DNA from 4 places in the Streptomyces sp. NPDC003077 genome. Region 4 is predicted to be linked to each of the others. Evidence: riboswitches for the same ligand, from Rfam matches in the RefSeq annotation. Region 4 holds a riboswitch; each other region holds the start of a gene.

The links. A riboswitch is a leader RNA that binds a small molecule or an ion and turns the genes downstream of it on or off. The one in region 4 is predicted to bind cobalamin.
Region 1: it holds a riboswitch for cobalamin, as region 4 does, so the genes downstream of both, ABZX96_RS32945 (HoxN/HupN/NixA family nickel/cobalt transporter) here and ABZX96_RS22800 (ribonucleoside-diphosphate reductase subunit alpha) in region 4, are expected to answer to the same signal.
Region 2: it holds a riboswitch for cobalamin, as region 4 does, so the genes downstream of both, ABZX96_RS02845 (hypothetical protein) here and ABZX96_RS22800 (ribonucleoside-diphosphate reductase subunit alpha) in region 4, are expected to answer to the same signal.
Region 3: it holds a riboswitch for cobalamin, as region 4 does, so the genes downstream of both, metE (5-methyltetrahydropteroyltriglutamate--homocysteine S-methyltransferase) here and ABZX96_RS22800 (ribonucleoside-diphosphate reductase subunit alpha) in region 4, are expected to answer to the same signal.

Annotation. Positions count from the first base shown of each region.
Region 1 covers NZ_JBEXNM010000078.1:10,091-17,352, reverse strand. The annotation lists gene ABZX96_RS32970 (NAD(P)-binding domain-containing protein) at 1-177, shown strand, start outside; gene ABZX96_RS32965 (class I SAM-dependent methyltransferase) at 360-983, shown strand; gene ABZX96_RS32960 (helix-turn-helix domain-containing protein) at 1,000-1,455, opposite strand; gene ABZX96_RS32955 (MFS transporter) at 1,614-3,197, shown strand; gene ABZX96_RS32950 (LysE family transporter) at 3,374-4,093, shown strand; gene ABZX96_RS32945 (HoxN/HupN/NixA family nickel/cobalt transporter) at 4,298-5,419, opposite strand; cobalamin riboswitch at 5,474-5,732, opposite strand; gene ABZX96_RS32940 (hypothetical protein) at 5,887-6,297, shown strand; gene ABZX96_RS32935 (alpha/beta hydrolase) at 6,392-7,262, opposite strand, start outside.
Region 2 covers NZ_JBEXNM010000003.1:4,189-11,450, forward strand. The annotation lists gene ABZX96_RS02840 (MMPL family transporter) at 1-1,811, shown strand, start outside; cobalamin riboswitch at 2,339-2,561, shown strand; gene ABZX96_RS02845 (hypothetical protein) at 2,987-3,865, shown strand; gene ABZX96_RS02850 (cysteine synthase family protein) at 3,862-4,884, shown strand; gene ABZX96_RS02855 (ATP-grasp domain-containing protein) at 5,018-6,328, shown strand; gene ABZX96_RS02860 (MFS transporter) at 6,477-7,262, shown strand, end outside.
Region 3 covers NZ_JBEXNM010000027.1:39,223-46,484, reverse strand. The annotation lists gene ABZX96_RS19535 (serine hydrolase domain-containing protein) at 1-225, shown strand, start outside; gene metE (5-methyltetrahydropteroyltriglutamate--homocysteine S-methyltransferase) at 494-2,806, opposite strand; cobalamin riboswitch at 3,001-3,207, opposite strand; gene tsaD (tRNA (adenosine(37)-N6)-threonylcarbamoyltransferase complex transferase subunit TsaD) at 3,443-4,522, shown strand; gene ABZX96_RS19520 (short-chain fatty acyl-CoA regulator family protein) at 5,003-6,484, opposite strand; gene ABZX96_RS19515 (MmgE/PrpD family protein) at 7,066-7,262, shown strand, end outside.
Region 4 covers NZ_JBEXNM010000036.1:418-7,679, reverse strand. The annotation lists gene mctP (monocarboxylate uptake permease MctP) at 1-1,308, shown strand, start outside; gene ABZX96_RS22810 (GNAT family N-acetyltransferase) at 1,585-2,088, shown strand; gene ABZX96_RS22805 (hypothetical protein) at 2,102-3,595, opposite strand; cobalamin riboswitch at 3,815-3,945, shown strand; gene ABZX96_RS22800 (ribonucleoside-diphosphate reductase subunit alpha) at 4,103-6,502, shown strand; gene ABZX96_RS22795 (ribonucleotide-diphosphate reductase subunit beta) at 6,502-7,262, shown strand, end outside.

The DNA.
Region 1 (7,262 bases), on a different contig from region 4:
TCCGTCTTCCACGACGGGATCGCGAACGATCACGAGATCGGCGAGGAGGGGATCGTGGACGTTTCCTGGCACGCGCCGATGCACGAGCTGCTGCGCCGGGCCGTTGCCGAGGGGCATCGTGACCACAGCATTTCGTCCCTGATCGAGGTGCTGAGGAAGCCGCAGCAGAGCGCTTAGGGGTCTGGTCGGTCCCCGGCGGGCCTTGTCTTTTGGCGCCCGGTGCTTGGCGGCCGGGGGCTTCGTCGTGTCGGGGGTGTCCCGGGGTTGTGTCGGGGTCGTGCCGGGGAAATCCGTTCGCCGGGGCTGTGCCGGGGAAATCCGTTCGCCGGGGTTCGGGGCCGCTGGCTAGCGTCTCGCGGATGGACATCGAAGACCCCAAAGACGTGGTCCGGCGCGGGTACGACGCCGTGTCCGTGCGCTACGACGAGGCGTACGGGGCCGAGACGAAGTACCGGGCGCTGCTCGCCGACCTGTGCCGGCGGATCCCGGCCGGTGGCAGGGTGCTGGACCTGGGCTGCGGGAGCGGCGTGCCGGTCGCGCGTACGCTCGCCGCCGCCGGGTACCGCGTCACCGGCGTCGACATCAGTGAGGTGCAGATCCGCCGGGCCCGGGAACGGGTGCCCCAGGCGGAGTTCGTGCACGCCGACGCCACGGCCGCGACGTTCGAGGCCGCGTCCTTCGACGCGGTCGTCTCCTTCTTCGCTCTGATCCACATACCGCTGGCCGAGCAGCCGCCCCTGCTGCGCAGGATCGCCGGGTGGCTGCGCCCGGGAGGCTGGTTCGTGGCCACCACCGGACACGGCGCATGGACCGGGACCGAGGAGAACTGGCTCGGTGGCGGCGCCCCGATGTGGTGGAGCCACGCGGACGCCGCCACCAATCGGGAGTGGATCGAGCGGGCGGGCCTGGTGGTCGAGCGGGAGGAGTTCGTCCCGGAGGGGGATGGCGGGCATGCCCTGTTCTGGGCGTGCCGTCGTTCTTGAGGGGCCGAGTGCGGCCTCAGCTCCTGCCGCTCGGTCCTGCCGGTTCGGCCTGGTCTGCCGCTTTGGCTGCTTCGGCCGGTTCGGCCGTCTCGGGTGCTCCTGCCGTTCCGGTCTCTTCGCCCGTTTCCGTGGTCCTGGCGGCGTGTGTCGCGCGGTACCACTTGCCCCAGGCGTCGAGTTGGGCGGCGATGGCGTCGAGGCTGCGTCCCGCTTCGGTGAGGGAGTACTCGACGCGCGGTGGGACCTCGCGGTACACGACGCGGGTGACGAGGCCGTCCGCCTCCAGTTCGCGGAGTTGGCGGGTCAGCATGCGCTGGGTGATGCGGGGCATCGCGCGTTTCAGGGCGCCGAACCGGTGGGTGCCGGTGAGGAGTTGCTTGAGGATGGCCAGTTTCCAGCGTCCGCCGAGCACTTCCATGGCGGTTTCGATCGCGCAGTATTCAGGGCCGTTGCCGGTGCTGCCGTCCCGCATGGGGCCGCCTCCCACGTACTCGTTTCCCGCTCGGCCGTCGTCCGTGCGTCGTCGTCCATCGTCGTACACCGTCACGCGCCATGGGTATACAGAGTGGTACTACGGCACATGAATGACCGTACTTGTAAGGCGTGCAGGTAGCGGCTCATAGTGCGCGTATGTCGAACTGCGAGGCACCGGCGCACGCGCCGTCATCCGGGACACCGCCGCAGAAAGAGGAGGCCGGGAGCCGGAGTGAGAGTGCGGCGGCCGGGCGGCGGTGGGTGGTTCTGGCGGTGCTCGCCGTCAGTCTGCTGCTGTGCGGCATCGATCTGACGGTGCTGCACGTCGCCGTGCCGAGCATGAGCAGGGAACTGCGTCCCAGTGGCGTCGAACTGCTGTGGATCGTCGACGTCTACTCCCTGACCCTGGCCTGTCTGCTGGTGACCTGCGGCACGCTGGGGGATCGGATCGGGCGCAAGCGCATGGTGCTCGGCGGGTTCGCGCTGTTCGGGATGGCGTCGGCCGCCGCCGCGTTCGCCGCGTCCACGCCTCAGCTGATCGCGGCCCGGATCGCGCTCGGGGCCGGCGCCGCCATGATCATGGCGTCCACGGTGTCCATCATCCGCGTCGTGTTCGCCGACGACCGTGAACGGGCCGTCGCGCTCGGCATCTGGACCGCCGCCCACAGCGTGGGGGCCGCGATCGGGCCGCTGGTCGGCGGGCTGGTGACGGAACGCTGGGGCTGGGGCGCCGTCTTCCTGATCAACGTGCCGATCGCGCTGGTCATCCTGGCCGTCGGCGTCCGCGTCATCCCGGAGTCGCGCAATCCCACGCCCCGCCGCTGGGACCTGGCCAGCGTGGCGCTGTCCGTCGCCGGGCTCGCGGGAGTGGTGTACGCGCTCAAGCAGGCCGGCGAGCACCTCAGTGTGAGCGCCCCCATCGTCGTCGCGGCGCTCGGCGGGGCCGTTCTCCTCTTCGTGTTCGTACGGAGGCAGCGGCGACTGGCCGAGCCACTGCTGGACTTCGCCCTCTTCGCCGATCGCCGGTTCGCCACCGCCACCGTGTGCGTCGTCAGTTGCTTCGGCAGCTATGTGGCCCTGCTGTTCTTCCTCACCCAGTGGTTGCAGCAGGTCGGGCAGTATCCGCCGCTGTGGGCCGGGCTCGCCCTGGTGCCGCTGGCGGGGGCCAACGCGGTCGGCGCGACCACCGCGCCCTGGCTGTCGGCCCGCTGGGGCAACCGGTGGTCCCTCACCGGCGCGCTCGCCGTCTTCGCCCTCGCGTCGGGCGTGCTGGCCCTGGTCGGTGACACGGCGCGGTACGGGGCGCTGGTGGCGCCGCTGCTGGTGGCCGGGTACGGGGCCGGCGTGGTCATGACCCTGGGGGCCGACTCCATCATGGGCGCCGCCGATCCTGAACGCTCCGGCGAGGCCGCCGCCATTCAGGAGACCTCCTTCGAACTCGGCGCTGGGCTGGGCGTGGCCGCCCTGGGCACGGCGCTGGCCGCGACGTACCGGGCGGCCCTGCCCGCCGTCCCGGGCCTCTCGCCGGGGGAACGGGGAGCGGCGGAGCAGTCGTTCGCCAGTGCCGAGGAGGTGGCGGACGGGACCGGCGGATCGGTGGGCCGGGCGGTGATGGACGCTGCTCGGGCCGCCTACGACCAGGGCTTCACGGCGGTCACGGCGATCGCCGCGGGCGGGCTGGCGCTGACCGCGGCGCTGGTGGCGGTGGTGTTGCGGTCGCGGGGGGAGGTTGGGGGGTGAGGGGGCCGTCTGTTTCGCTTTTTGCTGCTTGCTCGTTTTCCGTGCTGGTGCTCTTTGCGTGTCCTTGCGTGTCCTTGTTCGTCCTTGTTCGTTCGTTCCTTTGTGGCTTTTTCCGGCTCTTTTCCGTCGGTGAATAATGCCGGGCGGCAGGTGGCGGGGGCTGGCACCGTGAGGGCATGGGGGATGCCTTGCTGTCCGGCCTGTTGGCCGGGTACGGGATCGCGATGCCGGTGGGCGCCGTCTCCGTGTTGATCGTGGGACTGGCGGCCCGTACGTCGTTGCTGCGGGGACTGGCCGCGGGCCTCGGCACCGCCACGGCTGACGGCCTGTACGCGCTGGTCGCGGTGGTGGGCGGGGTGGCCTTGGGGCAGTACGTGGAGCCGGTGGCCGGGCCGCTGCAATGGGCGGCGGCGGGGGTACTGCTGACGGTCGCGACCGTGGGCGTCGTCACGGCCGTACGGGAACGGGGACGGGGACAGGAACGGGGACGAGGACAGGAACGGGAACGGGGACACGCACGGGAACGGGGACACGCACGGGAACGGGGACACGCACGGGAACGTGGCCCGGCGAGGGAGAGGGGCGGCGGGCCGGATCGTGGGTGGGGCCGTACCTACGCCGGGTTCGTCGGGCTGACGCTGCTCAATCCGGTGACCGTCGCCTACTTCGCCGCCATGGTGGTGGGGCAGCGGAACGCGTCGTGGGACGCGGGTGCGGGAGCGGCGTTCGTGCTGGCGGCGGCCGTCGCGTCGGCCAGTTGGCAGGGTGTGCTGGCGCTGGGCGGGGCGGCGGTGGGGCGGGTGCTGACGGGGGAGCGGGGGCGCCTGATCACCGCACTCGTCGGCAATGCGGTGATCGCGGTGTTGGCGGTGCGGCTCGCGTGGACGGCGCGTTGAGGACGGGGGCGGGGCGGGCTCGGGGGAAGGTCGGGGCGGTGCCCGTGCGGCGCCCGTTCGCCCGTCGTCCGGCCTTCGTCCGTCCTTCATGGCTTTCGGCCGGTCTCCGTCGCCCGACCGGCCTCCGTGGCGCCCGTCCGGTGTTGCCGTCTCCTGTCCGTGCCCCGCCCCTCGTAATTCGTAATCCCCGGCTCCGTGGGGTCGTCAGCTCTCCGGGGCCGCCGTGCGGGCCGCCCACCGCCGTTCGACGCCGGCCAGGCGCCAGTACGCGAGGGCCGCCGCCCACACCACCACGAACAGGCCGACGATGATGAAGCCGACGTTGTCCAGGTCCAGGCCGGAGATCCAGCCGGTGACCGCGTCCGTGAGGGCGAGCTTGTCGTGCAGCACCGTGACCAGCTCGATGGTGCCGATGAAGAAGGCCACCGCGATCGACAGGCCGGTGATGGTGAGGTTGTAGTAGACCTTGCGGACCGGGTTGGAGAACGCCCATTGGTACGCGAAGTTCATGAAGGTGCCGTCGAGGGTGTCGAAGAGGCTCATGCCGGCCGCGAACAGCAGGGGCAGGCACAGGACCGCGTACCAGGGCAGCCCGGCCGCGGCGCCGCTGCCCGCCATGACCATCAGCGTCACCTCGGTCGCGGTGTCGAAGCCGAGGCCGAAGAGGAAGCCCAGCGGGAACATCTGGCCGGGGCGGTTGATGGAGCGGGTGAAGCGGCCGAGGAAGCGGTTCATGAAGCCGCGGGAGTTGAGGTGCTGTTCCAGTTCCGTCTCGTCGTAGCGGCCCTCGCGCATCGCGCGGAAGACCCGCCGGATGCCGGCGAGCGCGATCAGGTTGAGGGCGGCGATCAGGTAGAGGAAGGTGCCGGAGACGGTCGTGCCGATGGTGCCGAGCACCTGGTGCGCGCGGGACTCGTCGTCCAGGAGCGTCCCGGCGAGCTGAGCGCCGCCCGCCACCAGGGCGGCCATGGCGACAACGACGCTGGAGTGCCCGAGGGCGAACCAGAATCCGACGGAGACCGGACGCTTGCCGTCCGCCATGAGTTTGCGGGTGGTGTTGTCGATGGCGGCGATGTGGTCGGCGTCGAAGGCGTGCCGCATGCCGAGCGTGTACGCGGTGATGCCGAGTCCCACGCCGAAGACCTGCTTGCCGACGGTGTAGTGGTTCGGCACCACCAGGAGCAGCAGGACGCCGAAGGCGACGACGTGCAGCCCGGCGATCACGGCCATGAGGCCGATGGTGCGTACGGTGTCCTGCCGCCGCCAGCGGAAGCCGGGGGGTGCCGGAGTCTGCGGAAGGCCGCCAGAAGGAGAAGAAGGGGACATGGGGGGACGGGTGGACCCGGGCATCCGGTGATCACGCTCCAGCACCTCGTGGATGATTTCGTGAGATGCCGTGGCCGGTCTCCTGGCTCACGGGTACGCGCGCCCGGCCCGGCCTTCCCGGCCGCGGCTGCGGTCAGTGGCCCCGTACGCGCCGGTGGCACGTGCGGAAAGGGTCGGGAACTACCCGATCACAGTGGCGAGGGCCGCGCCGGTCTGGGACCCCGAGGGGTCCGTCACCGGTCTTCCCGATCACCACGGCCCGGTTACCTTAGCCCGCGAAGTTATGGGGCGGACCAAGGATTCACCAAGGATCGTCCCTGGTGGCAAGGGGGAGGTTGTGGTGCCAGGGCGGGGCCGGGCGGCATCCGTTCGGCCGGAACCGTGCGCGGTGTCGTCAGGGACGGGCTCGCGGAGTAGCTTCCGCAGTGGGCCAGGGGCGGAAGCGGGCCCGGCCCTCGGGAGAGATCATGAACCTCCACAACCCCCTTCTCCTCGATCTCGCCGTCAAGGCCCGGCTGAGTCCCGCCGCCCTTGACGACTCCGTCACCGCGCTCAGGGAATGCGAGGCGGCGGTCACGGTCTGCGCGGCGGCGATGCTCTCCGAAGGAGAGCCGGAGCGGATGCGGGAGGCCGTTTCCCGCGACATGGACTGCTCCGACGTCGTCACCGCCACCTGCCGGGTGCTGGACCGGGCGGGTGGCGGCGACGCCGCGTTGCTCGCGTCCTTGCTGGACGCCTGCGCGATGGCCTGCGAACGGAGCCACGAACTGTGCGCGCAGCACGCCGGGCACCTCCCCCACTGCCGGGTGTGCGCCGACGCCACCCGCAAGGCCGCCGGCGCCTGCCGGCAACTGCGGGCGGGTCTGACGTCGGCGTGAACGGGTGAGCGGGTGAGTGGGTGAGCGGTTGGGCGGGCCGGATGGGTGCCGGATGACGTCCTTGCGGTCCGCCAGAGCGGCACCGGCAGACCTGTCAGTGCGGCACCGATGAAAGGAACCCGTGCAGCGCCTCGTCGAAGCAGGCGGTGTTCTCCAGGTTGACCATGTGGCCGGCGCCGGGGACGCGGACGCGGTGGGCGCCGGGGACGGAGACGGCGATGGCGTGCGCGTTGGCGGAGATGTCGGTGCTGTCCAGGTCGCCGTCCAGGACCAGGGTCGGCACCCGGATCTCCGACAGCCGGGCGGCGGCGCCGACCTCGATCGGCAGCCCGGCCCCCATCCCGTCCGCGTGCGCCATGACGTTGGCTTCGGCGGAGGCGCGCATCCGTTCCCGCAGTTCCGGGTCCACCATCGACGGCTGACGGTGCGGACCGTCCACCCACATGCGCAGGAAGTGCTCCACGAACCGGGCCGCGCCGTCCTCCTCCCCGATGGCGGCCACCTGTTCCTTGATGTGCTCCAGGATGAACGGGTCGGTGAAGGTGCGACCGCTCACGCCCGGCGCGGCGAGCGCCAGGGCCGTGACGCGCGCGGGGTGGGCCAGCACCATGTCCAGCGCGACGCGCGCCCCGTGCGAGAGGCCGACGAGCGTGGCGCGCGGGATGCCGAGGTGATCGAGCAGGGTCCGTAGGTCCTCGTGGTTGGCGTAGTCGCCGTCGACGCTGGAGGACAGGCCGTGACCGCGCGCGTCGTAGCGGACCACCCGCAGGCCCGAGCGGACGAGCCAGCCGAACTGCTCGTCCCACATGCGCTGGTCCAGCATGCCGCCGTGCAGCAGCACCACGGCGGGGCCGGTGCCGGCCGACTCGTAGAACAGCTCGCCGTTCTCGACGGGGACGAGTCCGCTGTCGATGTCGTCGGGGGCGAGGCCGTGCGCGGGGGCGGGGACGCTCATCATGTCGATC
Region 2 (7,262 bases), on a different contig from region 4:
ACGTGCCGCAGTCGGCCAAGGACGCGCTGTCCCGCGCGATGGACCCGGCCCGCGACGCCGGTTTCCAGGTCGAGTTCGGCGGCTCGGTCATGACGCCGGAGATCGAGGTCGGCGGGCCGGCGGAGATCGTCGGCGTCGTGGTGGCCTTCGTCGTGCTGGCCCTGGCCCTGGGGTCGCTGGTCGCGGCCGGACTGCCGCTGATCACGGCGGCCGTGGGCGTGGCGATCGGCGTGCTCGGCGCGCAGTTCGTCTCCCGCTTCATGGAGATGACCGGCACCGCCACCGCGCTCGCCCTCATGATCGGGCTCGCCGTGGGCATCGACTACGCGCTGTTCATCATCGCCCGGCACCGCGAGCAACTCGCCGATCCGGACGCGGACGTGAACGACTCGATCGCCCGCGCCGTGGCGACCGCCGGCAGCGCCGTCGTCTTCGCCGGCGCCACGGTGATCATCGCGCTGGCCGCGCTGTCCGCGACCGGTATCCCGTTCCTGACGATCATGGGCCTGGCCGCCGCCGTCACCGTCCTGCTCGCCGTGCTCGTCGCCATCAGCCTGGTCCCGGCCGTGCTCAGCCTCTTCGGCGAGCGGCTGCGCCCGCGTCCGCGCCGGCGCTCGCGTCCGGGTCGCGCCGAGCGTGCGCCCGGCGCGTGGGGCATGGCCTGGGGGCGCGCCGTCACCCGCGCGCCGGTGGTCGTCCTGTTGGTCGGCGTCCTCGGCCTGCTGGCGCTCGCGCTGCCGGCCCGCGACCTGCGCCTGGGCCTGCCCGGCAACGCCGCGCAGCCGACCGACACCACCCAGCACAAGAGCTACGACCTGCTGAGCCAGGGCTTCGGCCCCGGCTTCAACGCCACGCTGACCGCCATCGTCGACACCGACGGCATCCCCGCCGAACGGCGCGCCCAGACGGTCAAGGAACTGGGCGCCGCCCTTTCCCACGACCGAGGCGTCGCCGCCGTCGCCCCGCCGATCGCCAACCCCGAAGGCACCCTCGCCGTGATCGGCGTGGTGCCCACCACCGGCCCCGACGACCAGGCCACCACCGACCTCGTCCACCGGCTCCGCGAGCACGCGCCCGACGTCGACCGGGCGGGCGGCACCCTGTACGTCGCCGGTGCGACGGCCGCCGCCATCGACGTGTCCGCCAAGCTCTCCGACGCGCTGCCGCTGTTCGTCGCCATCATCGTGATCCTGGCCCTGGTCCTGCTGGCCCTCGCCTTCCGGTCGCTGCTGGTGCCCCTCAAGGCCGTTCTCGGGTTCCTGCTGTCGATCGCCGCGGCGCTCGGCGCGACCACATGGGTCTTCCAGGACGGCCACCTGGCCGACGCCCTCCAGGTTCCGGCGGCCGGACCGGTCGTCGCCTTCCTGCCCGTCCTGCTCATCGGCGTGCTGTTCGGCCTGGCCATGGACTACGAGGTCTTCCTCGTCAGCCGCATGCGGGAACACTACGAGCACACCGGCGACGCGGCCGGGGCCATCACCCACGGCGTCGCCAGCAGCGGCCGGGTGGTCTGCGCCGCCGCCCTGATCATGGCCGCGGTCTTCGGCGGCTTCATCTTCAACCCCGACCCGATCCTGAAGTCCATCGGCTTCGCCCTGGCCATCGGCGTGGCCATCGACGCCTTCGTCGTACGGATGACGCTCGTCCCGGCGGCCCTGGCCCTCCTCGGCCGCCGCGCGTGGGCCCTGCCCCGCTGGCTGGACCGCGCCATCCCGCACATCGACATCGAAGGCGCCCGCCTGCCGCAGGCCGCTCCCGCCGGACGGGGCGAGGAGCAGGGGCAGGGGCAGAAGGTGGTGGCCGCTCGGTGACGCGGTGACGTGCGCTGACGCGGTGACGCACGCTGATCCGCCGATGACGCGGTGACGCACGCCGATACGGCGGCGGGGCGGGCGCGGGCGACCCCTGTACGGGGGCGCCGGGCGCTCGCCCTGTTGCTTTGCGCGGCTTCCGGCCGCGTGCGTTGCGGCTACGTGCGTTCTGGTGGTGCGCCTTCCGGTTACGCGCCTTGGCGGTTACGTGCCTTCCGGGCATATGGCTTCCTTACGTGCCTTCCGTGACGGTGGACGCGGTTCGGCCCGAGAACGGCAGGGTTGTCTTGATTCTTTCCCCAAGGAGGGGCAAAGTCGGAATCAGGTCCCGAAGTGCCGATGAAAGCCGGAATCGGGCCCCGGAGCGCCGACCAAAACCGGACACGCCCTTCGCAAGCCCGTCGGACATGCGCGTCACTGCCCCGGTCAGCCATCACCGTCCCGGCCGGGCGCCCCGTCTCCCCGAGCGAACGGTCATAACCGGACAACGGTTGGTGCTCATCTGTCGCATGGGGAGCGGTATCTCTACGCTGATGAGCGCAGTTGGTTCGCGCCACAGGGGGGTGGCGCGTCGTAAGAGGGAATCCGGTGCGAATCCGGGACTGCCCCGCAGCGGTGAGTGGGAACGACCGCCGTCAACGGCACTGGGCCCCATCCAGGGACCTGGGAAGCGACGGCCAGTAGGTGCGTGCCGGAGGCCCGGCACCGGGCCCGCGAGTCCGAAGACCTGCCATGCTGCGCGCGTGCGCGTCCGCACGCGCTGTTCACGGTGACCTTCGAGGGCTGGGTCGGCGGTGCTGGCGGAACGACGCGCGTACGCGGCGCGCCGTCCAGCCACGTCACGTCCCCGTCGTCCTCGGAAGTGGGATCGGGATGACGAGGGAGGACGCGTTCGTGACCAGAGGAGCGACCGGAGGAACGGCCGGAGAAGCGACCGGAGGAACGGCCGGAGGAACGGCCGGAGGAACGGCCGGAGGATTCCGGCGTCGTGGGGGAGGGTTCCGCTTCCGTACGGGAGGGCCCGGGCCCCGGCTTCGTACGGAAGGCCACCGGCTCCGTACGCGAGAGCCCCGCCCGCGTGCTACCGCCCCCGCCATTTCCTTCAGGGCCAGGGCCAGGGCCGAAGTCCAAGCCGGAACCGCCCGGTTACGCCCGTCGCCGGCCCTCCCGGCCTGATGTCCCCCCAAGACCGCGTGCCGCGCCCCGCCTGCGGCGTCTGCCACGGCACGTTGGGCGAGCTCTACCAGGGCCCGCTGCGGGCCGGGCCGCGCCCGGACATCGCCCTCGTCTCGTTCCCCGTGGACCGCCACTCCTGGGTCTACTTCACGCCCGGAACCGGCCCGCCCGATCCCCTTCCCCCCGGCGAGAAGTCGGCCACCGCCGCCCGCCTCTTCCTGGACCGTTACGGGCTCACGCTGCCGCCCGGCCGCTGGAGCACCCACTCGGACCTGCGGGTCGGGGTGGGCATGGCCAGCTCCACGGCGGACATCGTCGCCACCCTGCGCTGCCTCTTCCACGTCTTCTCCCTGCCGTACGACCCCCAGGCGGTCACCGGCATCCTGGCGGCGATCGAACGCGCGGACAGTGTCTTCCTCGACGAGTTCGCGCTCTACCTGAGCGCCCGGCACCGGGTGGTGCGCCGCCTGGGCACCGCCCTCGGCTTCCACACCGCCTACATCACCGAGCCCGGGACCGTGGACACCACCGCCGTCACCCCCCTGCTGCTGCGCCAGTACCGCCGGCGCGCGGAGGAGTACGAACGGTGCCTGACGGACCTCCTCAAGGGCTTCTCCGCCGCCGACCCGGCCGCCGTGGCCCGGGCCGCGACGACCAGCGCCGTCCTGTCCCAAGAGGTGCTGCCCAAGCGGACCTTCGACGCCGTCCTGGCGCACCGCGAGGAACTGGGGGCCGACGGCGTCTTCGTCGCCCACACCGGGTCCTTGGTCGGCTACCTCTTCGTCCGCCGTCCCACCCCGTCCGCCAAGGACGACATCTCCGCCTTCTTCCACTCGCTCGGCCACCAGTGCTCTTTCGCCCAGGGAGGCTACGGGTGATACACCCCCATATCGCCGACGCCCTCAAGATCCCGGATCTCGTCCGTCTGACCGACGGCATGGTCCTGGTCCGGTTCGAGTCCATGAAGATCTATTCCGCCCTCGCCGCCGTGCGCCACCTCCTCGCCCGAGGCACGGTCCGCCCCGGACAGACGCTCGTCGACAGTTCCAGCGGCATCTACGCGTACGCGCTGGCGCTGGCCTGCCACCGTTACGGAATGCGGTGCCACATCGTGGCGTCCACCACCGTGGACGCGACCACCCGCGCCCAGCTCGAAATCCTCGGCGCCACCGTCGAGCAGGTCAGGCCGTCCCGGAACCTCAAGCTCGACCAGGAGTTGCGGGTGCGGCGGGTCCGCGAATTCCTCGCCGGGCGGCCCGACGCCCACTGGATGCGCCAGTACCACGACGACGTCCATTACCTGGGCTACCGGGAGGTCGCCGACCTCATTGCCGCGCACGTGCCGGACCGTCCGCTGACCGTGGTCGGCGGTGTCGGCTCCGGGGCCTCGACGGGCGGGCTGGTGGAGCACCTGCGCCGCCGTGATCCGTCCGTGCGGCTGGTCGGCGTCCAGCCGTTCGGCAGCGTCACGTTCGGCAGCCAGGACCACCACGACCCCGAGGCGATCATCGCGGGCATCGGCTCGTCGATCGTCTTCGACAACGTCCGCCACCACCTGTACGACGCCATCCACTGGATGGACTTCACCCACGCCATGTCCGGAACGGTCGCCCTCCTGCGCGACCACGCCGTCTTCGCGGGCCTCTCCACCGGCGCCGCCTACCTCACCGCCACCCACGAGGCCCGGCGCCACCCCGACCGCCTCCACCTGGTGATCGGCGCCGACACCGGCCACCGCTACGTCGAGCGCGTCCACGCCCGGCACGCGGAGGCCCTGGACCCGGCGGCCCTCAAGCCGGTGGAGGTCGGCTCGCCGGAGGAGATGGCCATGCCCTGGTCGACGATGGCGTGGAACCGGAACCCTTGCCCGGCGGGCTGGAAGGAGTCCGTGGCGTGACGACGGCTTGCGGCCGGGCTGCTTGCTTGGTGGCGAGCGGCCGGGCTTCTCGCTTGGTGGCTTGCGGCCGGGCCCCCGGCGCGGCTGCCCGGAACCGGACTTCCCACCCTCTGCACTGGAAGGAACCCGCCGCGTGACCGTGGCCTGCCTGGAATCACTCACCTTCGGACTGGGACACCTGGCGCGCGCCGCCGACGCCCTCGGCGAGCGGCTGCTCCTGCTGACCCGCGACCCGTCCTACTACACCTACGAGTTGGAACGGCTCCCCGCGAACGCCGCCCTGGATGTCGTCGAGATCGACACCTTCGACACGGACGCGGTGACGGCCCGGCTCCGCCAGGTGCCGGACCTACGCGGACTGATCAGCTCGACCGACACCTGGACGCTGGTCGGCGCCGAGCTGACGGCCCGCTTCGGCCTGCCCGGCCTCGCCCCCGAGATCCTGCGCCTGACGCGCGACAAGGCCGCCGTACGCAACCGGCTGTACGCGACCGGGCTGACGCGGGCGGGCGCCGTCGAGGTCGCGGCCGGGGCGGCCGAGGCATCGGAACTCGTCCTCAAGGAGGCCGGCCTGCCCGCCATCCTCAAGGACACGGCGGGCACGGGCAGTCAGAACGTCTGGCTGGTCCGCGACGAGGCGGAACTGGACGCGGCGCTGCGCGAGGCCGCCGGGCGGCGGCTGACGGGCCGCCTGTTCGCCGAACCGTACTTCTCCGGCCCGGTCTACAGCGCCGAGACGCTCACTTGGGAGGGACGGACCCGGCTGCTGGGCGTCTCCAGCCGCCTGATGTCGCCGGAGCCGCACTTCCGCGAGGAGATCACCGCGTTCCCCGTCGCCTTCCCCGAGGCGCGGCGGGCGGCGCTGGAGGACTGGCTCGACCGGGTGCTCGCGGCCGTCGGGTACACCGACCGCTTCGCACACGTCGAGTTCGCCCTCACGGCGGCCGGTCCGGAGGTCGTGGAGATCAACCCGCGGATCGGCGGCGCCCTCGTCGGCGAGGGCCTGTGCCGGTCGCTCGGCGTCAACGTGTACGAAGCGATGATCGAGACCGCGCTCGGCCGCCGCCCCGGCCTCATGGACGCCGAGTTCCCCGGCGGACCGGCCGTCGCCTTCGTCCTCGGCTATCCGGAGCGCCCCGGCGCGTTCACCGGCGTCACCGGGCTCGACCGGCTCGCGGACATGCCCGGCGCCCCCGCCTGGTACCCCATCAAACGGACCGGCGACCCCATCGAGCACCTGGGGGACAGCCGGGGGTACGCGGGCATCGTCTACGCGGAGGCCGAGACCGCCGAGCTGGCCACCCATTGCGCGGTGGCCGCCGCGAACGCGGTGCGGGTGCTGACGGTGCCTTTCGAGGACGAGGGGAAACGGGCCGGCGAAGCCAAGCGTGCCGGCAACGGGCTAGGACAGGTCAACGGGACGGATCGGGCGGCCGGTGGCTGAGCGGACCACCGGTTCGAGCGCCAGCGGTCCGGACGGCGCCGGGCCGGGCACCAGCAGTCCGGACGGCGCCGGTCCGGGCGCCAGCGGTCCGGACGGCGCCGGCCCCGGCACCAGCAGCCCGGCCGCCCCCGCCCCTCGAACCCCCGGGCTGCGCACCGCCCTGGGATCGCTGAACGGTCCCCTGCGCTTCCTCCTCCTCAGCTCGTTCCTGATCCCGCTCGGCAGCTTCATGGTCCTGCCGTTCATGTCGGTGTTCCTGCACGAACGGCTGGGGATGGGGCTGGGCGCGGTCGGGGTGGTCCTGGCGGTGGCGTCGCTCGTCCAGTTCTCGGGCGGGATCGTCGGCGGGGCGCTCGCGGACCGCTTCGGGCTGCGGCGCACGATGGTGTGGGCGCTGGTCATCCGTACGGCGGGGTTCGTCGGGCTGCTGCTGGCGCTGCGCTGGCCGCCGCTCGCGGTCGGCGCCCTCGTCCTCACCTGCTGCGGCGCGGCCCTCTACCTCCCGGCCAACAAGGCGTACCTGGTGCACGGCGTGGACGAGGACCGGCGCCCGGCCTTCCTGTCCGCCGGGAACGCGGCGCTCAACGCGGGGATGGCGGTCGGCCCGCTCATCGCGGGCCCGTTCGTCCTGTCGTCGCCCGGCGCGCTGTTCGTCGCGGTGACGGCACTGTTCGTCATCGTCCTGGCGGGGCACGCCCGGTTGCCCGAGCTGGGACGACGCGAGGGGAACGAGGCGAACGAGGCGAACGGCGCGAACAACGCGAACGAGGCGAACGGTGAACAGCCGACCACCGGGGCCGCCCGTACCGGTACCGGCCTGCTGACCGGCGTGGCCGTCCTCCCGTTCGCCGCCAACGCCCTGGCCTTCTACCTCTACTTCCACTTCCAGCACTACCTGGCGGTGTACGCGGTGGAGCGGGCCTCCAGCGAGTTC
Region 3 (7,262 bases), on a different contig from region 4:
ATGCTGATCCCGAGCCGCTTCAGTACCGGCTACATGCTGCCCACAGAGACAAACCCGATGATCGGGCCAAGCTCTTTCGGCCACACCGGCCGGGGAGGATCGCTCGGCTTCGCCGATCCGGAGCACGGCGTTGCCTTCGGCTATGCGATGAACAACATCATCGGCGGTACTGGCGATGTGCGTGCGGCGTCCCTGGTCGACGCGGTGCGAAAGTCGCTGGTGTAACAAGTGGCGCGGCGGTGCCCCTGTCTTTCCGACGGCCACCGCACGATCAGGAATGGCCGTTCGGCAACGTCAGCACCCGATACGCGGGCGTGGCGGCCACGCTTTCCACAGCATGCGTCCAGTCGAGGTGACAGCGCCTCCCCCGACACCTGGATCCGCTTCTCGGGTTCGGCCACCCGCCACCTTCGTCCGAGCGGGAAACGTCCGGCATCACACCCGGCGTCGGAACAGGCCCCCCAAAGCCCGCCCCGACGCCGCCTCATATCAACTACGCCCCGGAAACCTCCCCCCGCACCTCCCGCGCCGCCCCCACCAAATTCTCCAGCGCCGCCCGCACTTCACTCCACCCCCGTGTCTTCAACCCGCAATCCGGATTCACCCACAACCGCTCCGCCGGAATGGCCTCCAGCGCCTTTCGGAGAAGGGCACCCACTTCCCCCTTCCCGGGCACGCGCGGCGAGTGGATGTCGTAAACCCCGGGGCCCACCTCCCTCGGATAGCCCGCACCCGCCAGCTCGTCAGCAACGCGCATGTGGGAGCGGGCCGCCTCCAGGCTGATGACGTCGGCGTCCAGGTCGTCGATGGCCCGGAGGATGTCGCCGAACTCGGCGTAGCACATGTGCGTGTGGATCTGGGTGTCCGGGCGGACTCCGCCGGTGGTGAGGCGGAAGGCGGCGGTGGCCCAGGCCAGGTACTCGGCGTGGCGGGCCGCGCGGAGCGGCAGGGTTTCGCGCAGGGCCGGTTCGTCCACCTGGATGACGGAGGTGCCCGCCGCCTCCAGGTCGGCGACCTCGTCGCGCAGGGCGAGGGCGACCTGGCGGGCGGTCTCGGCGAGCGGCTGGTCGTCGCGGACGAAGGACCAGGCGAGCATCGTCACCGGCCCGGTCAGCATGCCCTTGACCGGGCGCGGGGTGAGCGACTGGGCGTAGCGCGTCCAGCGGACCGTCATCGGCTCGGGGCGGGAGATGTCGCCGGCCAGGATCGGCGGCCGGACGTAGCGGGTGCCGTAGGACTGGACCCAGCCGTGCCGGGTGGCGAGGTAGCCCGTCAGTCGCTCGGCGAAGTACTGGACCATGTCGTCGCGTTCGGGCTCGCCGTGGACGAGGACGTCCAGGCCGGTCTTCTCCTGGAAGGAGATCACCTCGCGGATCTCGGCCTCGATGCGTTCCTCGTACGCCGCCTCCCCGATCCGTCCGGCGCGAAGATCGGCGCGGGCCGTGCGCAGTGCTGTGGTTTGCGGGAACGAGCCGATGGTGGTGGTCGGCAGGAGCGGCAGGCCCAGGTGGGCGCGCTGGGCGGCGGCGCGTTCGGGGTACGGGTGGGAGCGGTGGGTGTGGGCGTCGGTGACCGACGCCGCGCGGGCGCGGACGGCCGGGTCGTGGGTGATGGCCGAACCGGCGCGGGACCCCAGGTCGGCGCGGTTGGCGGCGAGTTCGGCGGTGATCGCGCCGGTGCCGTGGGTCAGGCCGCGGGCCAGGGTGACGATCTCGGTGGTCTTCTGGCGGGCGAAGGCGAGCCAGCGGGCGATCTGCGGGTCCACGTCCCGTTCGGCCGTGGCGTCGAGCGGGACGTGCAGCAGCGAGCAGGAGGCCGCCACGTCCACCCGGTCGGCGAGGCCGAGGAGTGTGCCGAGGGTGGTCAGGGAGGCCGCCAGGTCGTTGATCCAGACGTTGCGGCCGTCGACGACGCCCGCGACCAGGCGTTTTCCGGGCAGGCCGCCGGCCGCCGCCAGGTCGTCGAGGTTCGCGGCGGCGGGTCCGGTGAAGTCCAGCGCGAGCCCGTCGACCGGGGATTTGGCCAGTACCGGCAGCGCCTCGCCGAGTCGGTCGAAGTAGGACGCCACGAGGAGTTGGGGCCGGTCGGTGAGGGTGCCGAGGTCGCGGTAGGCGCGGGCGGCGGCGTTCAGTTCGGCCGGGGTGCGGTCCTGGACGAGGGCGGGTTCGTCCAGTTGCACCCACTCGGCGCCCGCCGCGCGCAGGTCGGCGAGGACCTCGGCGTACACCGGGAGCAACCGGTCCAGGAGGGTCAGCGGCTGGAAACCGGGGTCGGCGCCGGGGGCGGGCTTGGCAAGCAGGAGGTAGGTGACCGGGCCGACGAGCACGGGGCGGGCGGAAAGGCCGAGGGCCAGGGCCTCCCTCAGCTCCCCCGCCTGCCGGGTGGGGTCGGCGGTGAAGACGGTGTCCGGGCCGAGTTCGGGGACCAGGTAGTGGTAGTTGGTGTCGAACCACTTGGTCATCTCCAGCGGCGCCGCGTCCGCCGTGCCGCGCGCCATCGCGAAGTAGCCGTCCAGCCTGTTCGCCGCGACGGCGGCCCGGTGCCGGTCGGGAATCGCCCCGACCATGACGGTGGTGTCCAGTACGTGGTCGTAGAGGGAGAAATCGCCGGTCGGGACGTCGTGGACGCCGGCCTCGGCCAGCGTCCGCCAGGTGTCCCGGCGGAGGGCGGCGGCGGTGTCCTGGAGGGCGTCCGCGCCGACGCGGCCCTTCCAGTAGCCCTCGATGGCCTTCTTCAGCTCCCGGTTCGGGCCCTGCCGGGGGTAGCCGTACACGGTGGCCCGTGCTGCCGCGGACTTGCTGATCACGGAACTCTCCTTCGCGAGCGTGCGTGCCGTGCGGCCCGGAGACCGGTGGGGACGCGCGAAGGGTGCACCACGGCACGGGCCGCGCCGCCCGCCGTCACCGGCCGCGTGCGCTCGTCCGCTGGGTACGCCGCTCCGACCCGCCCTCGAAGGTCGTCCGGGCTCCGCGTGCGATCCGTCGCACGCGGGCAGCGGGCAGGTCTTCGGACTCGCGGGCGCGTCCTCGTGGAGACCCATGAAGACCCGTAAAGGCCCATGGAGGCTCGTAAAGGCTCATGGAGGCCCATGGAGGACACCTACTGGCCGTCGCTTCCCGGGCCCGTCACCGGGTCCAGTGCGTATGACGGCGGTCGTTCCCGCTCACCGCTGCGGGGCAGTCCCGGATTCGCACCGGGTTCCCTCTTGCGACGCGCCTGCCTGGCGGGCAGGGCGAACCAGCTACGTCGGCCAGCGTAGGCGGTGCGGGAGTCCGGGGGCACGGGTGTTCGCGTGCCGGGTCGGGGGTTGGGGTGTGATGTGAGTCACGGGCGCCGGGTGAGGCGGGATGCGGGAGGTCCTTGCCACCCGCACCCTTATTGCGCATAGCTTGCAATTAGAATTACGGGGCAATAGATCACCGGCACCACAAGGAAGGCCCTCATGGCAGCTCAGCGGATCGTGCTGGGGATCGAGTCGTCCTGCGACGAGACGGGAGCCGGCCTGGTCAGCGGTGGTCGGCTGCTGGGGCACGCGGTGGCGTCGAGCATGGACGAGCACGTGCGGTTCGGCGGCGTCGTCCCGGAGATCGCGGCGCGCGCCCACGTGCACGCGCTGAACCCGGTCGTCCGGGAGGCGCTGGACGACGCCGGGCTACGGATGTCGGACGTCGACGCGGTGGCCGTGACGACCGGCCCCGGCCTCTCGGGCGCGCTCCAGGTGGGGCTCGCGGGCGCGAAGGCGCTGGCTTATGGGCTGGGCGTGCCGCTGTACGGGGTGCACCACCTGGCCGGGCACGTCGCGGCCGACACGCTGGAGCACGGCCCGCTGCCCAACCCCTGCGTGGTGCTGATCGTCTCCGGCGGGCACACGTCGCTGCTGCTCGTACGGGATCTCGTCCGGGATCCGATCGTGCACCTCGGGGACACGCTGGACGACGCGGCCGGCGAGTGCTTCGACAAGGTCGCGCGGGTCTTCGGGCTGCCGTACCCGGGCGGTCCGGCCGTCGATCGCGCGGCCCGGGACGGCGACCCGCGCGCCGTGGCGTTCCCCCGGCCGCTGACCGGGCCGCGCGACGACCCGTACGCGTTCTCCTTCTCCGGCCTGAAGACGGCCGCCGCCCGCTGGGCCGAGCGCCACCGGGCCACGGGCACGGACCTGCCGGTGGCGGACGGCGCCGCCTCGCTCCAGGAGGCCGTCGCCGACGTGCTGACCCGCAAGGCCGTCGCCGCCTGCGCCGCGCACGGCGTCGGCACCCTCGTCGTGGTGGGCGGCGTGGCCGCGAACTCCCGGGTGCGCGCGCTGGCCGAGGAACGGTGCGCGGCGGCCGGGATCACCCTGCGGGTGCCGCCACTGAAGCTGTGCACGGACAACGGCGCGATGATCGCCGCTGTTGGCGACCTTCTGGTGCGGGCCGGTGCGGAGCCCGCGCCGCTGGACGTGTCGATCGATCCTTCGACGCCGCTGGAGTACGCGGCGCTGCATCCGGTGGTGGCGGGGGCGGGGCGGGCGGCCGCCGCCTGACGTGCGGCTGGGCGGGGGGCGGGGGTGGGGTGTGGGTGGTTGCTGACGAGTTTCTGCGGCGGGGCTGGGGCCTCCGGGATGGGCGCCTGACGTGTTTTGGGAGGGGAGGCCGTCAGCCTCGGGGGGTGTGTCGCTGACGAGCTTCCGCGGCGGGGCTGGGGCCTCCGGGATGGGCGCCTGACGTGTTTTGGGAGGGGAGGCCGTCAGCCTCGGGTGGCCGTGTCGCTGACGAGCTTCCGCGGCGAGGCGGGTGGGCCTCCGGGATGGGCGCCTGACGTGCTTCTGGGCGGGAGCGGGCGGGTTCTTTGGGACGGACGGGAGCGGACGCGGCTCCCGGTCGGCGGCCTGCCGGGTTCGGCTGCCAGGCCCGGCCGTCGACTCTGGCCGTCGGCGCTGGCCGTCAGGTCCGGCCGTCGGCTCTGGCTGCCAGGTCCGGCTGCCGGCTGGCGGGGGCCGCCTCTCAGCCGCTCTCCCTCGTCCTCAGCCGCCCTCCCCCACCACCGCGTACGGCACATACGTCCGCCGGTCCGGGTCCACCGCCAGCCGCCCGCCAGCCGGGGGACGGGCCCGCTGGGCGCAGTCGCGGCGTTCGCAGATGCGGCAGCCGAGGCCGATCGGGGTGCTCGCGCGAGGGTCGTCCAGCGCGATGCCCTCGGCGTAGACGAGTCGCCGCGCGTGCCGCAGCTCGCAGCCCAGCGCCACCGCGAACTCGGCGCGCGGCGCGTGGTGCCCGAAGCCGCCACGGGTGACCGTGCGGGCGATCCAGAAGTACCGCTTGCCGTCCGGCATCTCCGCCACCTGGGTCAGGACCCGGCCGGGCGCCGAGAACGCCTCGTACACCGTCCACAGCGGGCAGGTGCCGCCGAGCCGCGAGAAGTGGAAGTCGGTGGCGGACTGGCGCTTGGAGATGTTCCCGGCCCGGTCCACCCGCAGGAACGAGAACGGCACCCCGCGCCGACCGGTGCGCTGCAAGGTGCTCAGGCGGTGGCAGACGGTCTCGAAGCCGACGCCGAAGCGCGCTTGGAGGAGTTCGATGTCGTAGTGCAGTTCCTCGGCGGCGGCGTGGAAGGCCGTGTACGGCATGAGCAGCGCGCCCGCGAAGTAGTTGGCCAGGCCGATGCGGGCCAGCGCAACGGACTCGGGGGAGGTCAGATCCGCGCTGGTGGCGAGCGCGTCGAGCAGCGGGCCGTGTTCCAGGAAGGCGAGCTGGGTGGCCAGTTGGAAGGCCCGCTGGCCGTCGCTCAGCCGGGGCGACAGGAACAGCAACCCGCTCTCGGCGTCGAACCGGCGCGCGTCCGCGAGCCGCTCGGGGGCGGCCCGGACCACCCGGACCCCGTGGCGGGCGGCAAGGTGCGCGGCGAGCACGTCCGCCGACGGGCCGGAGGCCGTCCCCGGGCCGGAAACCGTCCTCGGGCCGGAGGCCCCTCCTGCGCCCAGACCGGTGGCCGTGCGCTCGGCCTCGGTGTCCAGCGCGGCGAAGTGGTTGTGGTGCGCGTAGAAGAAGTCCCGTACCTCGTCGTGCGGTTCGGCCGGGGGCAGCACCACCGGGCCCGCGTCCCCGGGTGAGGCGAGGGCGGCGACGCGTTCGGCGGCGTCCCGGTAGCGGCGGTGCAGCGCCACCAGCGCGCGGGCCACCTCCGGGTGGTCCCGGGCCACCTCCGCGACCTCCTCGGTCGGGACGGGCGTCCCGCACGCCTCGTCGGCGAGCGCCGCCCGCAGATCGGTGGCCAGCCGCTCCTCGTCGGCCTCGGAGAAGAACTCCGGATCGACGCCGAACACCTCCGCGATCCGCACCAGCACCGGCGCGGTGAGCGGACGCCGACTGTGTTCCAACTGGTTGAGGTAACTGATGGACAACCCCAGCAACCGGGCCAACTCCACCTGGTTCAACCCGCGCTCGCGGCGCAGCCGGCGCAGCTTGGCGTGGGCGTAGATCTTCCGTTCGGCGACCGGTCGTCCCATGGCCATACGCGCTCCCCTCTGGTGCCTCGTCCGGCCGCTGCCCACCCACTCGGCAGCCACCCGTCGGTTTGCCGCTGCTCCCTGTCCGTTTCGGCGCGCGCCGTCCCGATCGTTTCGGTGCGCCTTCTTGATCACTCTCGCGCCTTTCTTGCGAAATTACCATCCGCAGGTTTCGCGACTTTCGCAGTTTCACAGCCGTACGAGGGACGAATTCCGCAGCGTGGAGCCATCGCCAGCGGGGCGGGGACGGGGGAGGCTCGTCCGTACACGAGGTCCGCGTACGAGGTCCGCGTACGAGAGCCGCTTTCCAGAGCCGCGCGCGAGGGACCCCGTACGAAAGAAGCCACGTACGAGAACCACGTACGGCAGCCGTGCAAGCAGAGTGGCAGCCACGCAAGCAGGGCGGCAGCCACGCAAGCAGGGCGGCAGCCACGCAAGCAACAGACAGCCACACAAGAAGAACGGCAGCCACACAACCAGGCAGGCAGTCGTGCAAACAGGACGGCTGCCACGCAAGCAGGCAGGCAGGCAGTCAGTCACGCAAGCAGAACGACCACGCCCACCCCCCACCAAGGAGCCCCATGATCGACCACCACGTACGCGTCCACCCCAGCGCCGACCGTCTCCCCCGCGACGGCCAACTCGCCTGGAAACTGGCCACGGTCGCCACCGGCACCCCCGACGCCCCGGACCTCGACCCCGACGCGGCGGCGATGGCCGTCAACCGCGTCATCGACAACGCCGCCGTCGCCGTCGCCGCCCTGCGCCGCCGCCCGGT
Region 4 (7,262 bases):
TACGTGACCACGTCCGACTTCGTGCGCGGGCGCTTCGGCTCCAAGGGCCTGTCCCTGGCCGTGGCGCTGACCGGCATCCTCGCGACGATGCCCTACATCGCCCTGCAACTCGTCGGCATCCAGGCGGTGCTGGACGTGATGGGCGTCGGCGGCGGCGAGGACACCAACTGGTTCGTCAAGGACCTGCCGCTGCTCATCGCCTTCGGCGTGCTGGCCGCGTACACCTACTCGTCCGGCCTGCGCGCGCCCGCGCTGATCGCGTTCGTCAAGGACGCGCTGATCTACATCGTCATCGCGGTGGCGATCATCTACATCCCCATCAAGCTCGGCGGCTTCGACCACATCTTCGACGCGGCGGGCAAGGCGTTCGCCGAGCCCAACCCGGCGACCGGCAAACCGCGCGGCGAACTGGCCAGCGGCCCCAACGCGCAGTGGGCCTACGCCACGCTGGCGCTCGGATCGGCGCTGGCCCTGTTCATGTATCCGCACTCCATCACGGCCACGCTCTCCTCCCGCAGCCGCAACGTCATCCGCCGCAACACCACGATCCTGCCGCTGTACTCCCTGATGCTGGGCCTGCTCGCACTGCTCGGCTTCATGGCCATCGCGTCCGGCATCAAGGTCACCAACGGACAGCTCGCGATCCCGCAGCTCTTCGAGAACATGTTCCCGGACTGGTTCACGGGCGTCGCGTTCGCCGCGATCGGCATCGGCGCGCTGGTCCCCGCGGCCATCATGTCCATCGCCGCCGCCAACCTCTTCACCCGCAACATCTACAAGGACTTCCTCAAGCCCGGCGCCACCCCCGCGCAGGAGCACAAGGTCGCCAAGCTGGTGTCCCTGCTGGTGAAGGTGGGCGCGCTGGCCTTCGTCCTCACCATGGACAAGACGGTCGCCATCAACTTCCAGCTCCTGGGCGGCATCTGGATCCTCCAGACCATGCCCGCCCTGGTCGGCGGCCTGTTCACCCGCTGGTTCCACCGCTGGGCCCTGCTCGCGGGCTGGGCCGCCGGCATGATCTACGGCACCCTCGCCGCGTACGGCGTGGCCAGCCCCACCCAGAAGCACTTCGGCGGCTCCAGCGCCGAGATCCCCGGCATCGGCGAGATCGGCTACATCGGCCTGACGGCGTTCGTGCTGAACGTGCTCGTCACCGTGGTCCTGACGGTGGTGCTGCGGGCTGTGAAGGCTCCGGCGGGCGTGGACGAGACGCGGCCGGAGGACTACACGGCGGATGCGGGTGATCCGGGCGTGAAGGCCGATCTGCCTCCTGCCCCGGCGGAGGCGGAGGTGCCGGCGGGGCGCTGATTCTTCCGCGGGTTCGGGGCCGGGTTCCGCTGGGGGCCCGGCCTTCGCCGTGTTTCGGCCTCCGTACAGGAGGGGGCTGGGTTCCGTTGGGGCCCGGTCTTCCTATTTCTGCTGTGCGGGAGGGGTGGGGCGCGCGTACGGGGGCGGTTGTACGCGTACGAGGGCTTGTCCCTGTCCGGCGGTGAAGCCCGCTGCCTGGACCACGCATCGGCCCGGGCCGCCCGAACCCCCGGCCCGGGCGGCCCATTGTCAGACCCTCCCGGCACACTGGCTCGCATGGACATCACGATCAGACCGGTGCGGCCGGAGGAGTACGCGGAAGTCGGCGAGCTGCTGGTGACGGTCTACACCGACGAGGGGCTGCTGACCTCCGGGGATCGGGACCCGTACGCCGATGTGCTGCGGCGGGTGGCGCACCGGGTGGAGCACGCCGAGGTGCTGGTCGCCGTGGAGGCCGGGGGTGAGCGGGTGCTCGGGGCGGTGACCTTCGCCGCGCCGGGTACGCCGTACGCGGAGATAGCCGGGCCCGAGGAGGGCGAGTTCCGGATGCTGGCCGTCGATCCGGCGGCGCGCGGGCGCGGGGTCGGCGAGGCGCTCGTCGTCGCCTGCCTCGACCGTGCCCGCGCGCTGGGGCTGCGCGGGATGGTGCTGTCCAGCCAGCAGCACCTGCTGCCGGCGCACCGGCTCTACCGGCGCCTGGGCTTCGAGCGGGCCCCGGAGCGGGACTGGGATCCGATACCCGAGATCAGGCTGTGGGCGTTCGCGCGAAAGCCGGCCTGAGGCCGCTCCCCCTTCACCACGTCACCCGCCGCACGAACACGTCCCCGGTCGCGTTGGTGTCCCCGGGCACCAGCCCCTCGTCCCGCGAGTCGAAGGCGGCGAGCCGTCCCGAGGCGTCCGGGACGACGTCGTTGACCCAGGAAGTGGACTGGCCGCCGTCGTGGGCGAGGTTGATCCGCTGGACGGCGCCGGTCTTCAGGTCGCGGACGAAGCCGTCGTCGCGGCCGTTGGTGTCGCCGGGGACGAGGTTGGTGGCGACGGAGTTGAAGAACAGGTAGCGGTTGTTCGCGCTCAGGCGGCCGTCGGCGGCCCAGCCGTTGCCCTGCGCGCCGTCGTGGGCGCGGGAGGCCAGGCGGACGGTGCCGGTCTTCAGGTCGCGGACGAAGATGTCGTAGGTGTTGTTGGTGTCGCCGGGGACCACGTCGTCGGCGGGGGTGTCGAAGATCGCGTAGCGGCCGTCCGGGCTCAGGTGGGTCTCCGGCGTGACGCCGACGACCTCGCCGGTGGAGCCGCGGCTGGCCACGCTGGTGCGCCCGGTGTCCAGGTCGTGCACGTACATCGGGTACAGCGGCGGCGGCCGGAAACCGGCCCGGCCGTCCGTCAGGTTGCTCGCCTCCGAGGTGAAACCGACCGTGCGGCCGTCGGCGCTGAGGGTCGGGAAGCGGGAGATGGCGTCGGCCTGGGTGCCGTCGCCGGCCACGCTCGCCCGGCGCAGCTTCCGGGTGCGCAGGTCCCAGGCGAAGATGTCGTCGGCACCGTTGGTGTCCCCGGGCACCAGGTCGGACCGGCCGGAGCCGAAGGCCAGTGTCCGGCCGTTGGCGCTGAGGACGAAGCTCTGCACGCCGTAGCCGTACGGCGAGGTGCCGGTGCCCGCTGTGGGGCTCTCGGTGCGGCCGGTGCGGCGGTCGTGGACGAAGACGTCCGCCTCGTCGTTGGTGTCGCCCGGGACGAGGTTCGCGGCGTCCGAGCGGAAGGCGACGTACCGTCCGTCGCCGCTGATCATCGGAGCGCTGGAGCGCCCGGTTCCCTCGATGCCGTCGGTCGTGACGCTGACCCGGTCGACCGCGCCGGTGACCAGGTCCTTGACGAACACGTCCTCCGCGCCGTTGGTGTCCCCGGGGACCAGGTTGTCCGCCTGCGAACTGAAGGCGACGTACCGGCCGTTCGCGCTGATGCTGGGCGAGGCCGAGAAGCCGTTCCCCTGCGTGCCGTCCGCCGCGACGCTGACCCGCTCGGTCGCCGGCCGCCCCGAGCGCGCCACAGCCGGGCCGTCGGAGCGCGCCACCACCCCACCGTCCGAATGCCCCGCAACCGCGCCGCCCGAGCGCGCCACAGCCAGGCCGTCGGAGCGCGCCACCGCCCCACCGTCCGAACGCGCCACCACCCCACCGTCCGAGTGCCCCCCAACCCCACCGCCCGAGCGCGCCGCCGCCGTCCCCGCGGGTAACAGGCCCGCCGTCACGCACGCCCCCGCGACGAGCGCCACGGCCGTGATGGTTCTGCGCATGCTTCCCCCTCACCGTCCTCCCCCGGCCCCGCTGGCCGACGGAGCACACTGGAGCCTCCGTGTTCCCGACAGCCCCGTCAACACCGCGTGCCTCGAATGGTCACCGCGTACGTCTTCCGCACCGGATCTCCCTCCGGCATCTGCGGGCATCCCTGACCATCCACGGGCATCCCGCCACGACTCGGCACTACATGTGGGGGTGCCGTCATCTCTCGGCACAAGATGTATGCTCGTGCTCGCTGCCGATGCAGGGGAATCCGGTGTGAATCCGGAACTGTCCCGCAACGTGTGTATGTGTGCGTATTTACGCACCGCAAGTCCGAAGACCTGCCGGCAGTACGTCCCCACCGCAAGGGTGTGGACGTCCCACGTCCGGGCTTCGAGGGTTGAGCCGGTGGACGCCGTGCGGAGCCGTGCCCGCATCCCGCTTCCCGGGGTGAGGTGTGCCCGTACGCGCCCATCGCGCCCGTCCCTCCAGGCCCCCGCCGAGTGAGGGAGAGCACCCCCGTGACCATCGCGCCGACGGAGCCCGCGTCAGCCGAGCGGGCCGCCCAGGTCCCCCGGAACCAGGACGCGCCGGGCGCCGCCCTGCTGCGCACCCTGACCGACCTCACCGCCGACCTCCCCGCCGCCGACCCCGGCAAGGTGGCCGCCGCCGCGCTGCGCGGCCGGCACCCCGGGTCGGACGAGGCCGAGCTGCGGTCGCTGGCCATCGAGGCGGCGGCCGGGCTGATCGGCGACGAGCCCCAGTATTCGCGGCTCGCCGCGCGGCTGCTGAGCATCGCCGTCGCCGAGGAGGCCGCGGCCGAGGGCGCCGTGCGGTTCTCCGCGTCGGTGGCGGCCGGGCACCGGGAGGGCCTGATCGCGGACACCACCGCCGCGTTCGTCCGCACCCACGCGGACGAGCTGGACGCGCTGGTCGAGGCGGCGCTCGCGGACGGCGCCGACGACCGGTTCGGCTACTTCGGGCTGCGCACCCTGCACTCGCGCTACCTGCTGCGGCACCCCACCACCCGCCGGGTCATCGAGACCCCGCAGCACTTCCTGCTGCGGGTGGCCTGCGGCCTGGCCGAGGACGACTCGGCGCGCGCGCTGGCAGACGTGGCCGAGCTGTACCGGCTGACCAGCACGCTTTCCTACCTGCCGTCCTCCCCCACGCTGTTCAACTCCGGCACCCGGCACCCGCAGATGTCCTCCTGCTACCTGCTGGACTCCCCGCTGGACGAGCTGGACTCGATCTACGAGCGCTACCACCAGGTCGCCCGGCTCTCCAAGCACGCCGGCGGCATCGGCCTGTCCTACTCCCGGGTGCGCGCCCGCGGTTCGCTGATCCGCGGCACCAACGGGCACTCCAACGGCATCGTGCCGTTCCTGCGCACCCTGGACGCCTCGGTGGCCGCCGTGAACCAGGGCGGCCGGCGCAAGGGCGCCGCCTGCGTCTACCTGGAGACCTGGCACGCCGACCTCGAAGAGTTCCTGGAGCTGCGGGACAACACCGGCGAGGAGGCCCGCCGCACCCACAACCTGAACATCGCGCACTGGATCCCGGACGAGTTCATGCGCCGGGTGGACGCCGACCAGGAGTGGTCGCTGTTCTCCCCGGTGGACGTGCCGGAGCTGGTGGACCTGTGGGGCGAGGACTTCGACGCCGCGTACCGGGCGGCCGAGGCGGCGGGCAAGGCCGTCAAGCGCGTCCCGGCCCGGGTGCTGTACGCACGGATGATGCGCACCCTCGCGCAGACCGGCAACGGCTGGATGACCTTCAAGGACGCCGCCAACCGCACCGCCAACCAGACCGCCGAGCCCGGCCGCGTCGTGCACTCCTCGAACCTGTGCACGGAGATCCTGGAGGTCACCGACGACGGCGAGACCGCGGTGTGCAACCTCGGTTCGGTCAACCTCGCCGCCCACCTGGGCGAGGACGGCACCATGAACTGGGAGCGGCTGGACGCCACCGTCCGCACCGCCGTGACCTTCCTGGACCGCGTCGTGGACATCAACTACTACCCGACCGAGCAGGCCGGCGCCTCCAACTCCCGCTGGCGCCCGGTGGGTCTGGGTCTGATGGGCCTCCAGGACGTCTTCTTCCGGCTGCGGCTCCCGTTCGACTCGCCCGAGGCCCGGGAGCTGTCCACCCGCATCTCCGAGCGGATCATGCTCGCCGCGTACGAGGCGTCCGCCGACCTCGCCGAGCGGCACGGCCCGCACCCGGCGTGGTCCGCGACCCGTACGGCGCGCGGCGTGCTGCACCCGGACCACTACCCGAACGCCGAGCCGCACTGGGCGGACCGCTGGGCCGCGCTGCGCGCCCGCATCGCCAAGACCGGCATGCGCAACTCGCTGCTGCTGGCCATCGCGCCGACCGCCACCATCGCGTCCATCGCGGGCGTGTACGAGTGCATCGAGCCGCAGGTCTCCAACCTGTTCAAGCGCGAGACGCTGTCCGGCGAGTTCCTCCAGGTCAACACGTACCTGGTGGAGGATCTCAAGCGGCACGGCCTGTGGGACGCGCGCACCCGCGAGGCGCTGCGCGAGTCCAACGGCTCGGTGCAGGAGCTGGCCTGGATTCCCGAGGACGTGCGGGCCCTGTACCGCACCGCGTGGGAGATCCCGCAGCGCGCCCTGATCGACATGGCCGCCGACCGGACGCCCTACCTGGACCAGAGCCAGTCGCTGAACCTGTTCATGGCGTCCCCGACCATCGGCAAGCTCAGCTCCATGTACGCGTACGCCTGGAAGCGCGGCATCAAGACCACCTACTACCTGCGCTCGCGCCCGGCGACCCGGATCGCCCAGTCGGCGCGCGGCGCGTCCGGGAGCGCCGTCCCCGCTCCCGCCCCGGCGGCCGGCCCCGAAGCGGTCGCCTGTTCCCTGGAAAACCCCGAGTCCTGCGAGGCGTGCCAGTAATGACCACCGCACCCGAGAAGACCACCAAGACCAAGAACCTGCTCGACCCGGGGTTCGAACTGACGCTGCGCCCCATGCGGTACCCGGACTTCTACGACCGCTACCGGGACGCGATCAAGAACACCTGGACCGTGGAGGAGGTGGACCTGCACTCCGACGTCGCGGACCTCGCCAAGCTCTCGCCCGGCGAGCAGCACCTGATCGGCCGCCTGGTCGCCTTCTTCGCGACCGGTGACTCCATCGTCGCCAACAACCTGGTGCTGACGCTCTACAAGCACATCAACTCCCCCGAGGCGCGGCTCTACTTGAGCCGTCAGCTCTTCGAGGAGGCGGTGCACGTCCAGTTCTACCTGACGCTGCTGGACACCTACCTGCCCGATCCGGACGACCGCGCGGCGGCGTTCGCGGCCGTGGAGAACATCCCCTCCATCCGCGAGAAGGCCCAGTTCTGCTTCAAGTGGATGGATCACGTCGAGCAGTTGGACCAGTTGGAGACCAAGGCGGACCGCCGCCGCTTCCTGCTGAACCTGATCTGCTTCGCGGCCTGCATCGAGGGCCTGTTCTTCTACGGCGCCTTCGCGTACGTGTACTGGTTCCGCTCCCGCGGCCTGCTGCACGGCCTGGCCACCGGCACCAACTGGGTCTTCCGCGACGAGACGATGCACATGAGCTTCGCCTTCGACGTGGTGGACACCGTCCGCCAGGAGGAGCCCGACCTCTTCGACGACGCGCTTCAGCAGGAGGTCACCGACATGCTCAA